3 regions of the Gelria sp. Kuro-4 genome follow, and region 2 is predicted to be linked to each of the others. Evidence: riboswitches for the same ligand, from Rfam matches in the RefSeq annotation. Region 2 holds a riboswitch; each other region holds the start of a gene.
The links. Region 2 has a riboswitch for thiamine pyrophosphate ahead of thiD (bifunctional hydroxymethylpyrimidine kinase/phosphomethylpyrimidine kinase). Riboswitches for the same ligand answer to the same signal wherever they lie in the genome.
Positions count from the first base shown of each region.

Region 1: it holds a riboswitch for thiamine pyrophosphate, as region 2 does, so the genes downstream of both, K5554_RS02000 (sulfide-dependent adenosine diphosphate thiazole synthase) here and thiD (bifunctional hydroxymethylpyrimidine kinase/phosphomethylpyrimidine kinase) in region 2, are expected to answer to the same signal.
Region 3: it holds a riboswitch for thiamine pyrophosphate, as region 2 does, so the genes downstream of both, thiE (thiamine phosphate synthase) here and thiD (bifunctional hydroxymethylpyrimidine kinase/phosphomethylpyrimidine kinase) in region 2, are expected to answer to the same signal.

Region 1 is NZ_AP024619.1:372,626-377,553, forward strand. Features, by position in the region: gene K5554_RS14645 (amidohydrolase family protein) at 640-1,179, opposite strand; gene K5554_RS01995 (histidine triad nucleotide-binding protein) at 1,263-1,616, opposite strand; gene K5554_RS02000 (sulfide-dependent adenosine diphosphate thiazole synthase) at 1,654-2,427, opposite strand; TPP riboswitch at 2,526-2,629, opposite strand; gene K5554_RS02005 (hypothetical protein) at 2,879-3,358, opposite strand; gene K5554_RS02010 (hypothetical protein) at 3,493-3,846, shown strand; gene ade (adenine deaminase) at 4,370-4,928, opposite strand, start outside.
Region 2 is NZ_AP024619.1:963,477-968,404, forward strand. Features, by position in the region: gene K5554_RS04860 (NrtA/SsuA/CpmA family ABC transporter substrate-binding protein) at 1-785, opposite strand, end outside; gene K5554_RS04865 (ABC transporter ATP-binding protein) at 789-1,526, opposite strand; gene K5554_RS04870 (ABC transporter permease) at 1,508-2,389, opposite strand; TPP riboswitch at 2,883-2,987, shown strand; gene thiD (bifunctional hydroxymethylpyrimidine kinase/phosphomethylpyrimidine kinase) at 3,061-3,855, shown strand; gene thiM (hydroxyethylthiazole kinase) at 3,890-4,714, shown strand; gene thiW (energy coupling factor transporter S component ThiW) at 4,782-4,928, shown strand, end outside.
Region 3 is NZ_AP024619.1:2,744,895-2,749,822, forward strand. Features, by position in the region: gene K5554_RS13720 (IS1182 family transposase) at 1-1,349, shown strand, start outside; gene K5554_RS14775 (HEPN domain-containing protein) at 1,492-1,770, shown strand; gene K5554_RS13730 (nucleotidyltransferase domain-containing protein) at 1,737-2,108, shown strand; gene K5554_RS13735 (flavin reductase family protein) at 2,153-2,683, shown strand; TPP riboswitch at 2,906-3,005, shown strand; gene thiE (thiamine phosphate synthase) at 3,092-3,730, shown strand; gene K5554_RS13745 (hypothetical protein) at 3,750-3,983, shown strand; gene K5554_RS13750 (Cof-type HAD-IIB family hydrolase) at 3,980-4,789, shown strand; gene K5554_RS13755 (nucleotidyltransferase family protein) at 4,903-4,928, shown strand, end outside.

The sequences.
Region 1 (4,928 bases), 590 kb from region 2:
ACCGAAGCGTTACCTTTACTATCACCTATTACACCTCGTCGGGCAAGCCCTGCACCTACCCATTTTCATGCATCACGGTGCGCTCCGCGCGGGGGAACTCCTTCGAAAATTCCCTTGAGCTAAGCTGCAGTCTCATCCTGCTTTAGAGTAACTTTGTATCCCAAGGCTTCAAGGCGCGCCACCGCCCGAGAGACTGCGCCTCGTTCGTTCAGTTTATCAAAGTAATCGGGACCCTCGCTGGGAAACTGCTCATGTCAACTCCGGTTTCTGCCAAAATCTCCTCGGCGTTGCGCCGACCCAAACCGTGAATCTCGCGATCGCCGAGGTCAGACTACTAATCAGTCTTATCGGCACCAAGGGAAAACGACCTTCTTCATCCGGGTAGTGCGATACAAGTTCGCCTTCTCTCTATTTTCATCCTTCGTGGTGCCACTATTTAGCGGCATGGATGACTACTACAAGTTTACTCTACCCTCTAAGAGATACTTGTCCTGTTTTTCCAGGGCGATTTGCTCAACGTCCTGTCCCAGCCCCATGATGATGTCCCAAAGGCGTTCCTCAAATCCCGAACGCCAATCTGCCCTCCTAAGTCACAAATTCTATCAAACACCTGCAGGAAAGCCGCGGCTAGTTGTTGAATTAATTCCATGAGACCTCACCCTCCTGAGTATCTCCGATACTCGTCCTGCCTAAGGACGGTGGGGTCTCTTTCTTCGTCTTTCCGCTCAGTTCCTGCCGTGGGAGCTGTTTCCAGGGAAGGAGAAACAGCGATAGCCCGCCTGGATGTACACCCCGTGGCCATGGCCCCATGTGGATCATCACAATTTTGACCTCGGGGAAAACCTCGGCCAGCTGAGCGATGCTCCAAGGAAGGGGAAAGGGAGGGCGCCCGGAGTAGATGAAAAGAGGGACATCCAGGTCTTTGGCCGCTTCGGCGATGGGGTGCACCACTTCTTCGTTGGCCACAAAGGCATGCAGGAGGGGATGTAATTTGATGCCTTTGAAGCCAGCACTCTCAATGTAGCGCTTGGCCTCGTCTACGGCTTTTGCTCCCTCCCAGGGGGTAACCCACGCAATACCGACAAGCCTATGCTGGTACTTACGAACGGCGGCCCTGGTTTCCTCGTTGTCGAAGGTAATTCGCCATCCGATGTTGCCATCCTTTTGGGCGAAGAAAATAGCAGACGCTCACAGGCCATCTATGTGAGAGTGAAAAGCCCCCTTTCCTGCGAAGGACAGGAGGCTTTTTCACCGTCTGTTTTTTAAACGATGTATTTCAGCAGTTTTCCACCTATCAGATGATAGTGGAGGTGGTAGATGACCTGACCACCGTCAGCGCGGCAGTTGTTCACGAGCTTAAAACCGCGTTCGGCTATCCCCTGTTGCCGGGCGATTTCCGCTGCTACCCACTGGATATGCCCTAGTACGTCTACATCCTCAGCCGTCGTCTTGGTGAGATCTGGTATATGTTTGCGAGGTACGATGAGGATGTGTACCGGCGCTATCGGCTTGATGTCCTCAAACGCCATGACCTTTTCGTCTTGATATACCACTTTTGCCGATATTTTGCCTTCAATTATTCCGCAAAAAATACAATCGGATGGCAGGTCAGCCACCTCCTCAGTGGCAGAAAATTACACTTCCCAACGGGCATTATTTCTGAATGTATTCTGCGATTAACCCGGCCGCTTTCTTACCCGAGAGTAACATACCTCCAAAGATAGGACCCATCCTGCACCCACCGTCGACGTTGTTTGCCGCCATACCTGCCACAAACAATCCCGGGGCTACCATACGGGTATTCCTTACCACCTCTTCTTCGCCCTTTGTGGCATTCATAAAGGATTCTTTTGTCATCTCTAGCTTGGCTCTCTTGCTGTAGAGATTTACAAGGACAGCGTCATGCCCGGTAGAATCAAGTACAGCTTTGGCTGTGAGCACCATCGGATCTACATGCAATCCTCCCATCTCGATGGCACTGTTATTGATGACCACGCCGGTGATTTTATTCTCTGTGGAATGAAGATCCACTACAGTAATGAGATTGAACAACTTGATATTGGGGTGGGAAGCGGCAGCGAAGATGAGCTTGCTGGCGAAGGCCACAGATGAGACAACCAGGGCCTGTTCATCTTCTGTGTACGGGATGCCGAACTGGTTGAGGATGTCCGCTACATCTTTTTGCAGTATGACCTTGTTGAAGCTCATCGAGCCGCCCCATATGCCTCCTCCGGGAGCAATGCGTCTGTCGAGCACTGTGACTTTATATCCTTTTTCTGCCAGGGTATAAGCGCAGACCAGCCCGGAAGGCCCTGCACCGGTGACTATGATGTCCGATTCCACCGCCTCTTCTAGTTCTTGCAAATAATGCCTGAGAATTAAGCGGCTCACCTTCACATCGTGAACGGGTTGGGAAAAGACGTTCATCTGAGACTCCTCCTCCTTAAAGTTTTATATAGCTCTACCTTGGCCTGGCAGCCTCAAAGCGCCCTAAATAAAAACGCCGGCGTAGGCCGGCTGACGCTTCTATTGTGACAACCGTTCCCTACGGTGGAATTACCCACATCAGGTTCTAGGGGTTCGGAGCTTTGCCCTCCGTCTCAGCTTTATAGCTCCCCCACGGCGCGATCCGAGTATTATTTAATTGATCCGAGATCATTTTACAGCTGTAAACTTCAACAGTCAATACTTTTAAGATGAGTTAGTGTCAAGACTTAGTAAGCACGATTACACGAGTTTACTGTACCAGACTTCTCTCTTCTGTTCCTCAGGCGTTCTTCGTTCTCCCTCAGGATCATGCACGCGGTGCCAGCGTTCGGCCGGGAGCCGCCGCTTTCGCAGGCTTGCGAAAAACCGTGGAAAGTTGATACCTGACCCCTTAGTCAGCCAGCATCCGTGCCAGCATGCTGGCTGCAAGATACTGGAACTCCGGTACCTTGATCAGGTTCCACAGCATTTCCACCTGGGATGCTGAGAGCGGGTTCGGCAGGCCTTCAGTGCCCGGCCCGCCGCCCTCGAGCTTGGTCTTGGCCAGACCGAGGATCTGGAGCAAAACCTCTACTCCTTCTTTCGTTTTTTCCGCTGCGTTGGCCACGGTGCTGAGCGCCGCTTCCGCCTTGCCGCTTACGATTACCTCGCGCACTGCGGCCTTACCTTGGGCAGCTAGGTTGGCACCGCCGGCGCCGGACTCCGCCGGTGGAACAGGTGCCTCCCCGGAAGGAGGTGCTTCGTAACCCCCGCCGGTGGTGTCGGCGTTTTTCGGCCCCTCGTCGCCCGGCTCGGCCGGCAGCAAAGGCGCACCGCGCATCAGGCCCGGGGCCAGTGTATTCTGGATATCACGCTCACGCTCGTGCGGCATGCTTCATACCTCCCTGGCAGTTTACCGCCCTGTTCTCTCCATTGTATTCGCCCGGCCTCCAGGTGGTGAAACCCGGCACTTTGTCGGCGCCAGGCGAATACTCTAGACTAGAAAATGCCAAGGAGGTAAGAAACTTGGGTGAGAAGATGCAGGAGCTCTCGCAAGAAGTCCAAAAGCTGATGACGCAAGGAGGACTGTCGCCGGAAGAGGCCCTGCTGCAGGCCGGAATCAGCCTAACGGACAAGGCCAAGCTCTATGATCTGGCCCTCGACAGCGGCCTGCTCAAGGACGAACCCACAGACCCGCAGCAGCTTATGCACATGGCCCAGAGCCTGACGGCCGCCCTGGATCCGGCCACCAAAAAAACGCTCGGAACCCTCATCAGCAGGGTGGCCGAGCAGGCCGGGGCCGGCACACCACCGCCTGAGGTCCAGGACTTCCTGCGCAGCCTTCTAGGGAGCGAGGAGGAACACCCACAAGAGAGGTAAGGTGGACGGCCTCAACCTCAAGCCCGCCCTTTCAGTCAGCCCGTTCGCTTGCCGAGGCGGCACGCGCAGGCGCTACGGCGCCATCATCAGCGCCATCGGGTCGGCTCTGTTCTTTACCGCGGCCATCTTGACGCTGTTCCTGCCGCGCGGTGTCGCCCCCGCCCGCCGCCTACCCCGAGTACTCGCTGGATGCCACTTTATCATCCGCCCGCGGGTGACAACGGAGGGCGGGGAGTGGGCAGGCGCCGGGCAATGCACGGCCCCGCCTAAAGATCGGCCCTGGCACGCGCCAGGGCTGATCCTTGCTTTCATCCGGCCTTAGACTTTGCAACCAGGGAAGAAGAAGAGGAGGAAGAAGAAGAACAGGATGATGATGATGAGGATGAGGATCCACCACCACCAAAAGCCGCCGATGAAAGCCGGTGCGTCAGCCATAGTACACCCTCCTTTGTTCTTGCTTGGGCGCGGAAGCCCCGCCGCCTAACCCACTATATGCCCGGCGGGGGATGTGTGCTACTCGGCTTTAGACATCGAGCACCGGATCGACAAACCGGAACCTCAGCGTGTCCACCAAACCCCGGTTGGTGATGCGCAGCTCCGGCAACACCGCCAGCGAAAGAAGGGCCATGGTCATAAAGGGCGACACCAGCCGGCAGCCCAGCGCCCGCCAGGCCGCCTCCAGGGCGCGCACCGCGGCGTCCACTTCTTCCACCGGCTCAGGCGACATGAGCCCGGCGATGGGGAGTTTCAGCAGCGCCAGGACCTTCCCGTCCCGCACGGCCGCCATACCGCCGCCGCATTCCGCCAGGGTGTTGCCGGCCAGCGCCATGTCGGCATCGTTCATGCCGATGATGAGAAGGTTGTGACTGTCGTGGGCCACGGTGGAGGCCACCGCACCTCCCGTGAAGCCAAACCCCTTCACAAAACCGAGGCCGATATTCCCCGGACCGCCGTGGCGCTCGATGCAGGCCACCTTAGCCACGTCCGCCGCGGGCACGGCGGCCAGCGCGCCGTCCCGCGCCGGCACATGCGCCTCGACGCTTAGGGTCCCCACCTTGGCCTCGATCACCTGCATGGCCCGC
Region 2 (4,928 bases):
GCCGCGGCCAGGGCCTCTGCCCGGTGCGCACGCACAAAGTCCACCGCCTGCTGCTGCACCTTCAGGTAGCGCCGCACCAGGTCCGGGTAGTTCTTGGCAAACTCCCCGCGCACCGCCACCACAATCTGCGCGTTGATCAGCCCCTCCCCGTCGGTGAGGAGGCGCGCCTTCCCGGAAGCCACGGCTTTTGTAAGCAGCGGCTCGCCCACCACCGCCGCATCCAGCTGCCCGGCCTGCACCGCGGTGGCGGCGTCGGCGAGCTCCATGTGGAGAAACTGCACGTCACGGGTGGAAAGCCCGGCCTTGGCCAGGGCGGCGGCCAGGAGCTGGTGGGCGATGGTTCCCTTGGCGGTGCCCACCTTCTTGCCCTTGAGATCGGCTACAGACTTTATGGGCGCGGCGGCCGGTACAATGATGCCGAAGCCGCGTGGAGACATGCTGTAGTTGGCGATCACCTTAAGGTCGACGCCCTGGGCGCGGGCGAGCAGGGCCGAGGTGCCGCCGAGCACGGAGGCGAAGTCCAGCGAGCCGGCAGCCAGCCCTTCCGTCTGCGCCGGCCCGGCGACGATGTTGTGATACCGGAAGGTGATACCGTCCGGCTGGAAAGCCTTTTCAAAGAGCTGTTGGTCTTTCGCCACAATAGAGGGCACGTTCAGCGGCAGCGCCACGTAGGTGGCGTTGATTTCGCGGGGGAGGGCCCCTTTCTGTGGCGTTCCCCCGGCGCAGCCGCTCAGGCTTAAGGTCAAGAGAACGAAGAGCAGGCCGGCGATGATTTTTCTTGCCATCTATTATACCTCCAAAAGAGCCAAAATCCGGCGCCGCAGTGCGGCGAAGGCCGGTGCGGTGCGGTCCCGCGGGTAAGGCAGGTCGATAGCCACCACCTCCTTCACGCGCCCCGGGCGGGCGGTTAGAACCACTACCTGGCCTGCCAGGAACACCGCCTCTTCGATGTCGTGGGTGACGAGAAGGAGGGTGGCGCCGGTGGTCTGCCAGAGCCGGACCAGCTCGCCCTGCAGGCGGCTGCGGGTGATGGCGTCCAGGGCGGCAAACGGTTCATCCAGGAGCAGCAGCTCGGGCGCCGGGGCCAGGGCGCGGGCCAGCGCCGCCCGCTGCGCCATGCCGCCTGAGAGCTGGTCCGGGTAGGCGGCGGCGAAGGCGGTAAGGCCCACCAGGTCCAGCGCCGCCGCAGCGCGCTCGGTGCGCACGCGCCCCGGCACGCCGCGCAGGCCAAAGGCCGCATTCTCCGCCACCGTAAGCCAAGGGAAAAGGCGCGGCTCCTGAAAGACCAGCCCGCAGGCCCGGCTGGGGCCCGCCACCGGCTGCCCCTTGAGGAACACGCTGCCGGCGCTCGGGACGTCCAGCCCGGCGATGAGGCGCAGCAGGGTGGTTTTGCCGCAGCCGCTCGGGCCTACTACCGCCGCCGCTGCACCTGCTTCCACGGACAGAGAAACGCCCGCCAGGGCGGTGAGCGCCTTCCCATCCAGGCAAAAGGCCTTTTCGATCCCCTTTACCTCCAGGTACGGCATGGCGCCCCTCCTTTTGCCGCCGCCTGCGCCCGGGCGGGTTCCCCGCGGCCGGCCGGGAGCGCCGGCCGGCGCCGCAGGCGGCGCTCGGCGCAGTCAAGGAACGCTTCCAGGGAGAGGCCCACCAGCCCGATCACGGCCACGCCGCCCAGGATGACCGCCGGTTGCGAGAGCTCGCGGGCCTCTACAATGAGGTACCCAAGACCGCTCGGGGCAGCGATGAGTTCCGCCGCCACCAGCGCCCGCCAGCTGTAGCCCAGGCCGAGCCTAAGGCCGGTGAAGATGGCCGGGGCCGCGGCCGGCAGGTACACCTCGCGGATGAGCGCGAGCGGCGGCAGGCGGTACAAGAGCCCCACTTCAATGAGGCGCGGGTCGGCCGCGGCAATGCCGTGCAGGGTGTTGAGAAAAAGAGGAAAGAAGGCGGCGTAGGCGATCACCGCGTTCTTCGAGGCTTCCCCGATCCCCAGCCAGAGGATGAAGAGCGGTATCCAGGCTATGGGCGGCACATGCTGCAAAAAGCCCAGGGTAGGGGCGAGGAGCTCCCGCGCGCGGCGTGAGAGCCCCACCACAAGCCCCAGCGGGAGGGCCAGGACCACCGCCAGGCCAAACCCGGCCAGCACCCGCCCCAGGCTGGCCGTAAGGTGCACCCAGAGCTCACCGCTCTCGATCAGCTCGCCCAGCGCCCGCGCTACGGCGGGCGGTGCAGGCAGGAGGTAGGGGGTGAAGGGGCCGAAGCGGGCGGCGGCCCACCAGCCGGCCACCAGCGCCGCCGGGAGCAGCATTCTCCGGCCTAAACGCCAAAAAGGCCGCACTCCGGCCGCCGGCGACGCCGGCACGGCAACCAGAGGGGCCTTCCTGAGTCCCATGCTTTTTTCCTCCTTCCCTTGGCGGCAGGGTGCAACCCCTGGTCGCAGGAACGGGATGGGTGGCTTCCCTTCTCGGGGCGGCTGCACCGTACCCGGGTCAGGATTGTCAGCCATGTAACTATCTTTACCATAAGTTTAGCAGCATGGGTTTGTCTTTGGCAAGGGGTTTTTCTCATGTCTCCTGCGAAAAAAAGTCACGATCCGGCGGTAGGTCGGGGGGAGGCCGCGCCGGTTACAGTTTGTGCTCGCTGATTTCCACGTCGCGGGCCGGAAATCCCAACGTCATGGTTGTCTCGATCACCTTGCCATTTTCCCGGACGGTGGAGAGGGAGGGCCGGAGCTCGGGACGGGGGCAGACTTTGGCGGGGCAGGGTTCAAGACGTCTTGGCCGGCCTTGCAGTTCTACGGAATTCCTTTCTGTCAGCCTGTACGGTGTAAAAACTCATTTACTTTTCTACCAGCAAGGACTATAATGGGGCTGACAACAGCATAGGGCAACTGCTAGGGGAGCCCGCACGGGCTGAGATAAGGGAGCCGTCCCTTGACCCTGTGACCTGATCTGGGTAATACCAGCGTAGGGAAGCGGTGCAGCAGCAAAGTTACCGCCTTTCCTTACGGGAAGGCGGTTTCCATTTTCCCCCGGCCCTTGCCCTGACGTAAGGAGGACCAGCATGACTTTACCCCGTGTACTCACCATCGCCGGCTCCGACTCGGGCGGCGGGGCCGGCATCCAGGCGGACCTCAAGACCTTCACCGTGCTCGGCGCCTACGGCATGAGCGCCCTCACCGCGGTGACGGCGCAGAACACCCTGGGCGTGCAGGGGATCTACCCCTTGAGCCCGGCGGCGGTGGCGGCCCAGATCACCTCGGTGCTCACGGACATCGGGGCCGATGCCGCCAAGACCGGCATGCTCTTTTCGGCGGAGATCATTCGGGCGGTGGCCGAGAGGATCCGGCCCTTCCGCCTCAGCCGGTTGGTGGTGGACCCGGTGATGGTCGCGAAGGGCGGTGCGCGCCTCCTGGAAAGCACGGCCGAGGCCGCGCTGAAGGCGGAACTTTTGCCCCTGGCGGCGGTGGTGACGCCCAATCTGCCCGAGGCCGAGGTCCTGGCCGGGATGAGCATCCGGAAAGCGGCAGAGATGAAAGAAGCGGCCCGGCGCATTGTAGCCCTGGGGGCACGCGCTGTGGTGATCAAGGGCGGCCACCTGGCAGGCCCGCCGCTCGACCTCCTGTATGACGGCGCTGCTTTCCACGAGTTCCAGGGCGAACGCTGCGCGACCAAGAACACCCACGGCACCGGCTGCACCTTCTCCGCCGCTTTGGCAGTGGGGTTGGCGCAGGGACTGGAACTTCCGGCCGCTGTGCGCCGGGCCAAGGACTTCACCGCCTGCGCCATCCGTGCCGCCGTTCCCCTGGGGCACGGCCACGGCCCCACCAACCACCTGGCCTGGCTCGAGGCACATTGAGAACGAAGAAGAAACGGGGAAGAGGGGGATGCTTATGACCCTTGAGGAAAACGTAGGAGCCATCCTGGAAAGGATCCGGCAGGAGCGTCCGCTGGTACACCACATCACCAACACCGTGGTGGCCAACATCACGGCGAACATCACCCTGGCCTTCGGCGCTGCCCCGGTTATGGCGGATGCACCAGAAGAGGTAGAGGAGATGGTGGCCCAGGCCCAGGCGCTGGTTCTTAACACCGGAACGCCGTCGCGCGCCGGCTGGGAAGCCATGCTGCGCGCCGGGCGGGCGGCGAACCGCAGGGGTATCCCGGTGGTGCTGGACCCGGTGGGTGTGGGCGCCACCCGGTTTCGCCAGGAGCTCGCTCACGAGCTCGTCACCGAGCTCAAGCTTGCCGTCATTCGCGGCAACGCAGCGGAAATGGGGGCCCTGGCCGGGGAGGCGGTGCGGCCGCGCGGCGTGGACAGCCGGCTGGAGGAAGGGGCGCGGGCGGAGGATGCGGCTTGGCGGGCAGAAATCGCCAGGACGGTGGCGGACCGCTTTCAGACCGTAGCCGCCGTGACGGGAAGGTGGGACTTCATTGCCTCCGGCCGCCGCCTGGCCCGGGTGGAGAACGGCCACCCGCTGCTTACGGCCATCACCGGTAGCGGCTGCATGGCCACGGCGGTGATCGGAGCGTGGGTTGCCGCCGCCGAGGACGCCTTCGTCGCTGCTGCCGGCGCGCTCATGGCCTACGGCGTGGCGGCCGAGCTGGCCGCAGAGCGGGCGAGCGGCCCCGGCACCTTCCAGGCGCACCTTTTTGATGCCGCCTACCGCCTCACGCCGGCGCAGCTGGTGCAGCAGGCGCGCCTTACCCTGGTGTGAGGGCGGTTCGCCCGCGCGCGGGACGGTGGAGGACAATGGACAATTTGCGAAAGGACGGTGTGCTTCCGTGAAAACCCGTGAGCTTACCTTAATGGCCCTCCTGGTGGCGCTGGGGACGGCCACGGCGCGCGTCGCCTGGTTTTCCGTGGGCGTGGCCAAGGCCACGCCGGTGCAGCACGCCATCAACGTGATGGCGGCGGTGCTCCTCGGCCCG
Region 3 (4,928 bases), 1.1 Mb from region 2:
TACAAATAAAGAAGAATGTCGATTTTTCCTTTGTAACGGGAGTGGTCGCGGACTTATATGACCCGGTGAACGGGCGACCCAGCTATCCCCCGGAGTCCCTGTTCAGGGTACTCTTCTTGGAAGTTTGGGCGGGCCTTTCCGATGTACAGGTGTGCCGGGAGCTCAAGTACAACGTGCTCTACCGCTGGTTCTGCGACTTTGGCTGGGACGACATAGTTCCAGATGATACTACCTTGGTGGTCTTCCGCAAACGCTTGGGAGAAGAGAAGTTCCGTGAGCTTTTCGAGCGGGTCGTTGAAGAAGCGAAAGCTAAGAAGTGCCTTCGCGGCCACTGGACGATTATTGATGGGACCAAGGTGATAGCTCACGTTGCCGTCAAGAATACCCTGAGTTTGGTGCGGGAAGGCCGTAAGCGCGTACTTAGGAATCTGGCGCGCGTCGACGCTGCCAAGGCGGAAGAACTGCAAAATCTAGCTGCTCCGCTGCCTGATGCCGACTATTCCTCCCACACGGAGCTTCTCGCTGCCGAGATCGAGCAGGGCAAGAAATTCCTGGCAGCCGTAGGAGACTGTACTACTGATGAGTCTGTGGGGAGAGAGTGCGCTCTTTATGCCGCCGTTCTGAACGGTGAGGGTGTAGCCAGCTTCAGTGATCCGGAGGCTCGCTGGGGCTTTAAGAAGAAAGACGAACCGTTCTTGGGATACAAAGTTCATGCGGCTTGCGATGAGACGGGCATTGTCACCGCTGTGGAGGTTACTCCAGGCAACGAAGCGGAACTTGAACCCGCCAAGGAAATGATAGCGGCCTTGGAAGAAAGGGAGTTGAAGGCATCCCGACTGGCTGCTGACAAGGGTTACGATGATTCCACTTTTCGAACGGAGTTGGTTGAAAGCAATATCAAACCCTACATTCCTAATCGCACAAAGAAAGACAGGCTTGAGGAACAAGGCTTTAAGTACAACCCAAAATCAAAGGTTCTCCGTTGCAAAGCGGGCAAGAAGGCCATTGGCAGTACCCCTCACAAGAACGGTGGGCTGACCTATTACTTCTCGGAAAAGGACTGTGCCGCCTGTCCGTATCGTAACTCCTGCCTGAGTAAAACCGAAACCCGGAAAAGAGCCTACGTAAAACCGGAAGTCCTCGCTAACCGACCGCGAGGCATCAAAATTGCAATGCGCATCAGAAGAACAATCGAGAGAATATTCGGCGAGGCCAAAACCTGGCACGGCATGGCACGAGCCCGCTATCGGGGTCGTTTCCGCGTAGCTATCCAGGTCTTTCTGACTTTTATCTGCCTGAACGTCAAAAAGATGGCGCAAAGAATCGCGGCTCAGCTGGCTACGGCCTGAATGTAGTGACAAAACATTCAAAGCCAGGAATATCAAGGGAAATCGGGAGTGACTTAAGCACCTAGATACACGCCAACTACCATTATGTGGCAAACCTCAGGCTTGAGAAGTGTCAAGGAGTACCGGGTTTTTCAGGGATCTCGTGGAAAAGGCGCTTAAGGCTCTTGTCGTAGAACGTACAGGTGACACGCCACCGAAAACGCATAACCTTCTTGCGCTGGCTAAACTCGCGCAGCCAGCGCTAACCCCGGAACATGTGGAGTTCCTTGCCGTCCTAAACATGGCCGGAGTTGGTACCCGCTACCCTGATCTTCTTGACGAAGCAATTAAACGCTACCCTAAAGAGTTGGCTCGGGATTACCTAGTCAAGGCAAGGGAAGTGATACAATGCCTCAAGGACCAAACATCGTCACTCCGATAGTACAAGCCTTCTTGTCCGCGCTGGCTGCGCAAGGCATCCAAGTGGAGCGGGCTATGCTTTTCGGTTCCTGGGCCCGCGGTGAAGCCAAAGAAGGGAGCGATATCGACCTGTTGGTGGTTTCCCCGGATTTTTCCGGCATGCCTGCTTGGCGTCGCTGGGAAGTACTAGGAAAGGCAGCAGCCCAGGTGATGGAACCGGTGGAAGCCTTGGCTTACTCACCGGAGGAACTCGATCTCTGCCTCGAGCGCGAAGGAAATTTTGTGCGCCATGTGCTCACGCGTGAGCAAACTATCGATTACGTCGGCAAATCCTCAGAAGAGGAAGCGAGAGCCGACTGACTGTATGGGCATGATTTAAAGCATCAAACTGGAAGGAGATTGCAATGAAGAAGCAGCTCACTCCTCAGACTCTGCTCTATCCCGTACCCGTGGTCTTGGTCTCGTGCGGCGGGCTCGCGGGTCCCAAAAACATCGTCACCCTGGCCTGGGCCGGGGTGGTAAACTCAACGCCGCCCATGGTGGGAATCGGCGTAAGGCCGTCGCGCTACTCGCACGAGCTCATCAGCCAAACCGGTGAGTTTGTTGTCAACATTCCTCGGGCCGACCAGCTGAAGGCGGTGGAGGTGTGCGGGAGCACCTCAGGGCGCACCAGCGACAAGTTCGCCGCCACCGGTCTCACCGCCGTGCCGGCGCAAAAGGTCAAGGCGCCGCTTATCGCCGAGTGCCCGGTGAATCTGGAGTGCCGCGTGCAGCAGGTGGTGAAACTCCCAAGCCACGACCTCTTTCTCGCGGAAATTGTGGCCGTGCACGCCGATGAGACCGTCCTCGACGCCCGCGGCCGCATCGACCCGGCCAAGGCGCGGCCGCTGGCCTACTGCAACGGCCAGTACTGGCAGTGTGCTCCGTTGAAGTAGCCGTCCGTCGGCACGGTCTTAGGACCGGCGAACCACCGTTGGAGTAAGGAAGTACCCTCCTACATGCGAGCTCCGGAAACTGTGCCGTCGGCTAACGGCAGGGTTTAGAATGCAAGTACTCAGATTGTCTGTGCCCAGCTTCGAAGAGCCTCTCTTCGGGTACAGCGGGCAGGAATCCGGCTGCGCGTGACGAACACTTAGGTGAGCCAACCGAATACCGTGTTGTTCCGCTGGGGGAGCTCCAAGAGCTGAGAGGCCGGAAGGCCAACCCTTACACCTGATCTGGGTAATGCCAGCGTAGGGAAGGCGGGGAAAGTTGGGCCGCAGGCATTCCCCTGCGGCCTTTGTCGCGTGCGGCCACCCGGCCGGCAGAAGCCGTCCCGGCGGACACTCAAGGGAGGGGAAGGTATGCAGGTTAACTATGAACTCTATGCCATTACCGACCGGCGCCTGGCGGGCGGGCGCAGCTCGGCGGAGGTGATGGAAAAAGCCATCCGCGGCGGCGTCACTCTGGTACAGCTCCGGGAAAAAGAGGCCGGCGGGCGGGAGATGGTGGCGGAGGCACAGACGCTCCTTGCCGTGACGCGCCGCTACGGCGTCCCGCTCATCGTCAACGACCGGCTGGATGTGGCGCTGGCCGTGGACGCCGAGGGCGTACACCTGGGCCAGGAGGACATTCCCTGCCGCCTGGCGCGGCAGATACTGGGGCCGGAAAAGATCATCGGCGTCTCCGCCTCCAGCGTGGAGGAAGCGCTGCAGGCCGAAGCGGACGGGGCCGATTACCTGGGCGTGGGCGCTGTGTTTCCCACCGGGACCAAGGCCGATGCCGGGGAAGCCATCGGGCTCGAGCCGCTCAAGGCCATCAAGGCGGCGGTGAAGATCCCTGTGGTGGCCATCGGCGGGATCAACGCGGCCAATGCCGCGGCGGTGGCCGCCACCGGCGTTGACGGCCTGGCGGTGGTTTCCGCCGTCGTCGCCGCGCCGGACCCGCAGGACGCAGCCCGCAGGCTCGTCGCCGCTTTCCGAGCCCGGCCGGGGAAGTGCTGAAAGAGCGGAGGTGCACAGAATGATCGGCAGGGTAAACGACGCTTTCTTCCAGCGGGTTGTTCTCCCGGCGGCAGGCGCTCCCGGCCGCCGGGTGGCAGTGGGGGCACGCATCCCGGCGGCTGCCATTGGCCGGGCGGCGCCGGGTGAAGAAGGCTGTCTCCTGAGCACACCGGGCGGTGAAAAACCCTTCTCGATACCGCCGGAGGACAGGTTGTGGGGAGTCTTTTTCGCTCCCGGGGAGAATAACCGATGAGCCCCCTGCGCTACCGTCTGCTCGCCCTGGACCTGGATGGAACCCTGCTCACCGACGACAGCCGGCTGACCCTGGAAACCGAGGCGGCCGTAAAGGCGGCCCAGGCGGCCGGGCTCACCGTCACCCTGGCCACGGGGCGCCTCCTGGCCGATGCCCTCCCCTACGCCCGCCGCCTGGGCCTTACGGCGCCCCTCATCCTTCACCACGGCGCGCTCCTTATGACCCCCGCTGGGGTTGTTCTCGCTCACCAGATGATCGCCGGCGGGGCAGCGCAAAAACTGGTGCAGACCGCCCGGGAGCTTGAGCTCTCCTGTCAGGCCTATGCCGCCGGTGAACTGGTGGTGGAAAGGATCACCACCTGGACGCGCATCTACCTGGGCTACTCAGCGGTTGAGCCCGTGGTGGTGCCTGACCTGGCCGCCTACGTGGCCGGCGGCATAAGCCAGTTCGACTTCCTGGGCGAGCCGGAAGAGCTCGCGCCGGCGGCGGAGCGGGTACATGAGCGCCTGGCGGCGGCCGTGCGCACCACCTCCTCGCACCCGAACCTCCTCGAGGTGCTGGCCCCCGGAGTCTCCAAGGGCCGCGCGCTGGAACGCCTGGCGGAGCTCCTGGGCATCCCTCTCGCCGCCACCGTGGCCGTAGGCGACGGCCTGAACGACCTCGAGATGCTTCGGGGCGCCGGCCTGGGCGTGGCCATGGCCAACGCGCCCGCCGCCGTCCGCTCCCAGGCGCAGTACGTCACCGCCGGCAACAACGAAAACGGCGTCGCCCAGCTCATAAGCAAGCTCCTGGCCGGGGAGCTTTGAAAGCACCTGTGGTCACTCTTCCGCTACGCCCCCAGTTAATGGCAGGTACTGGTAATGGCCGCCAAGCTGTGTTAGAATGGTGCCAAGATGGAGCCGAGGAGAGGGTGGTGGGCATGGAGGTACAGTTTGATCCGGTACG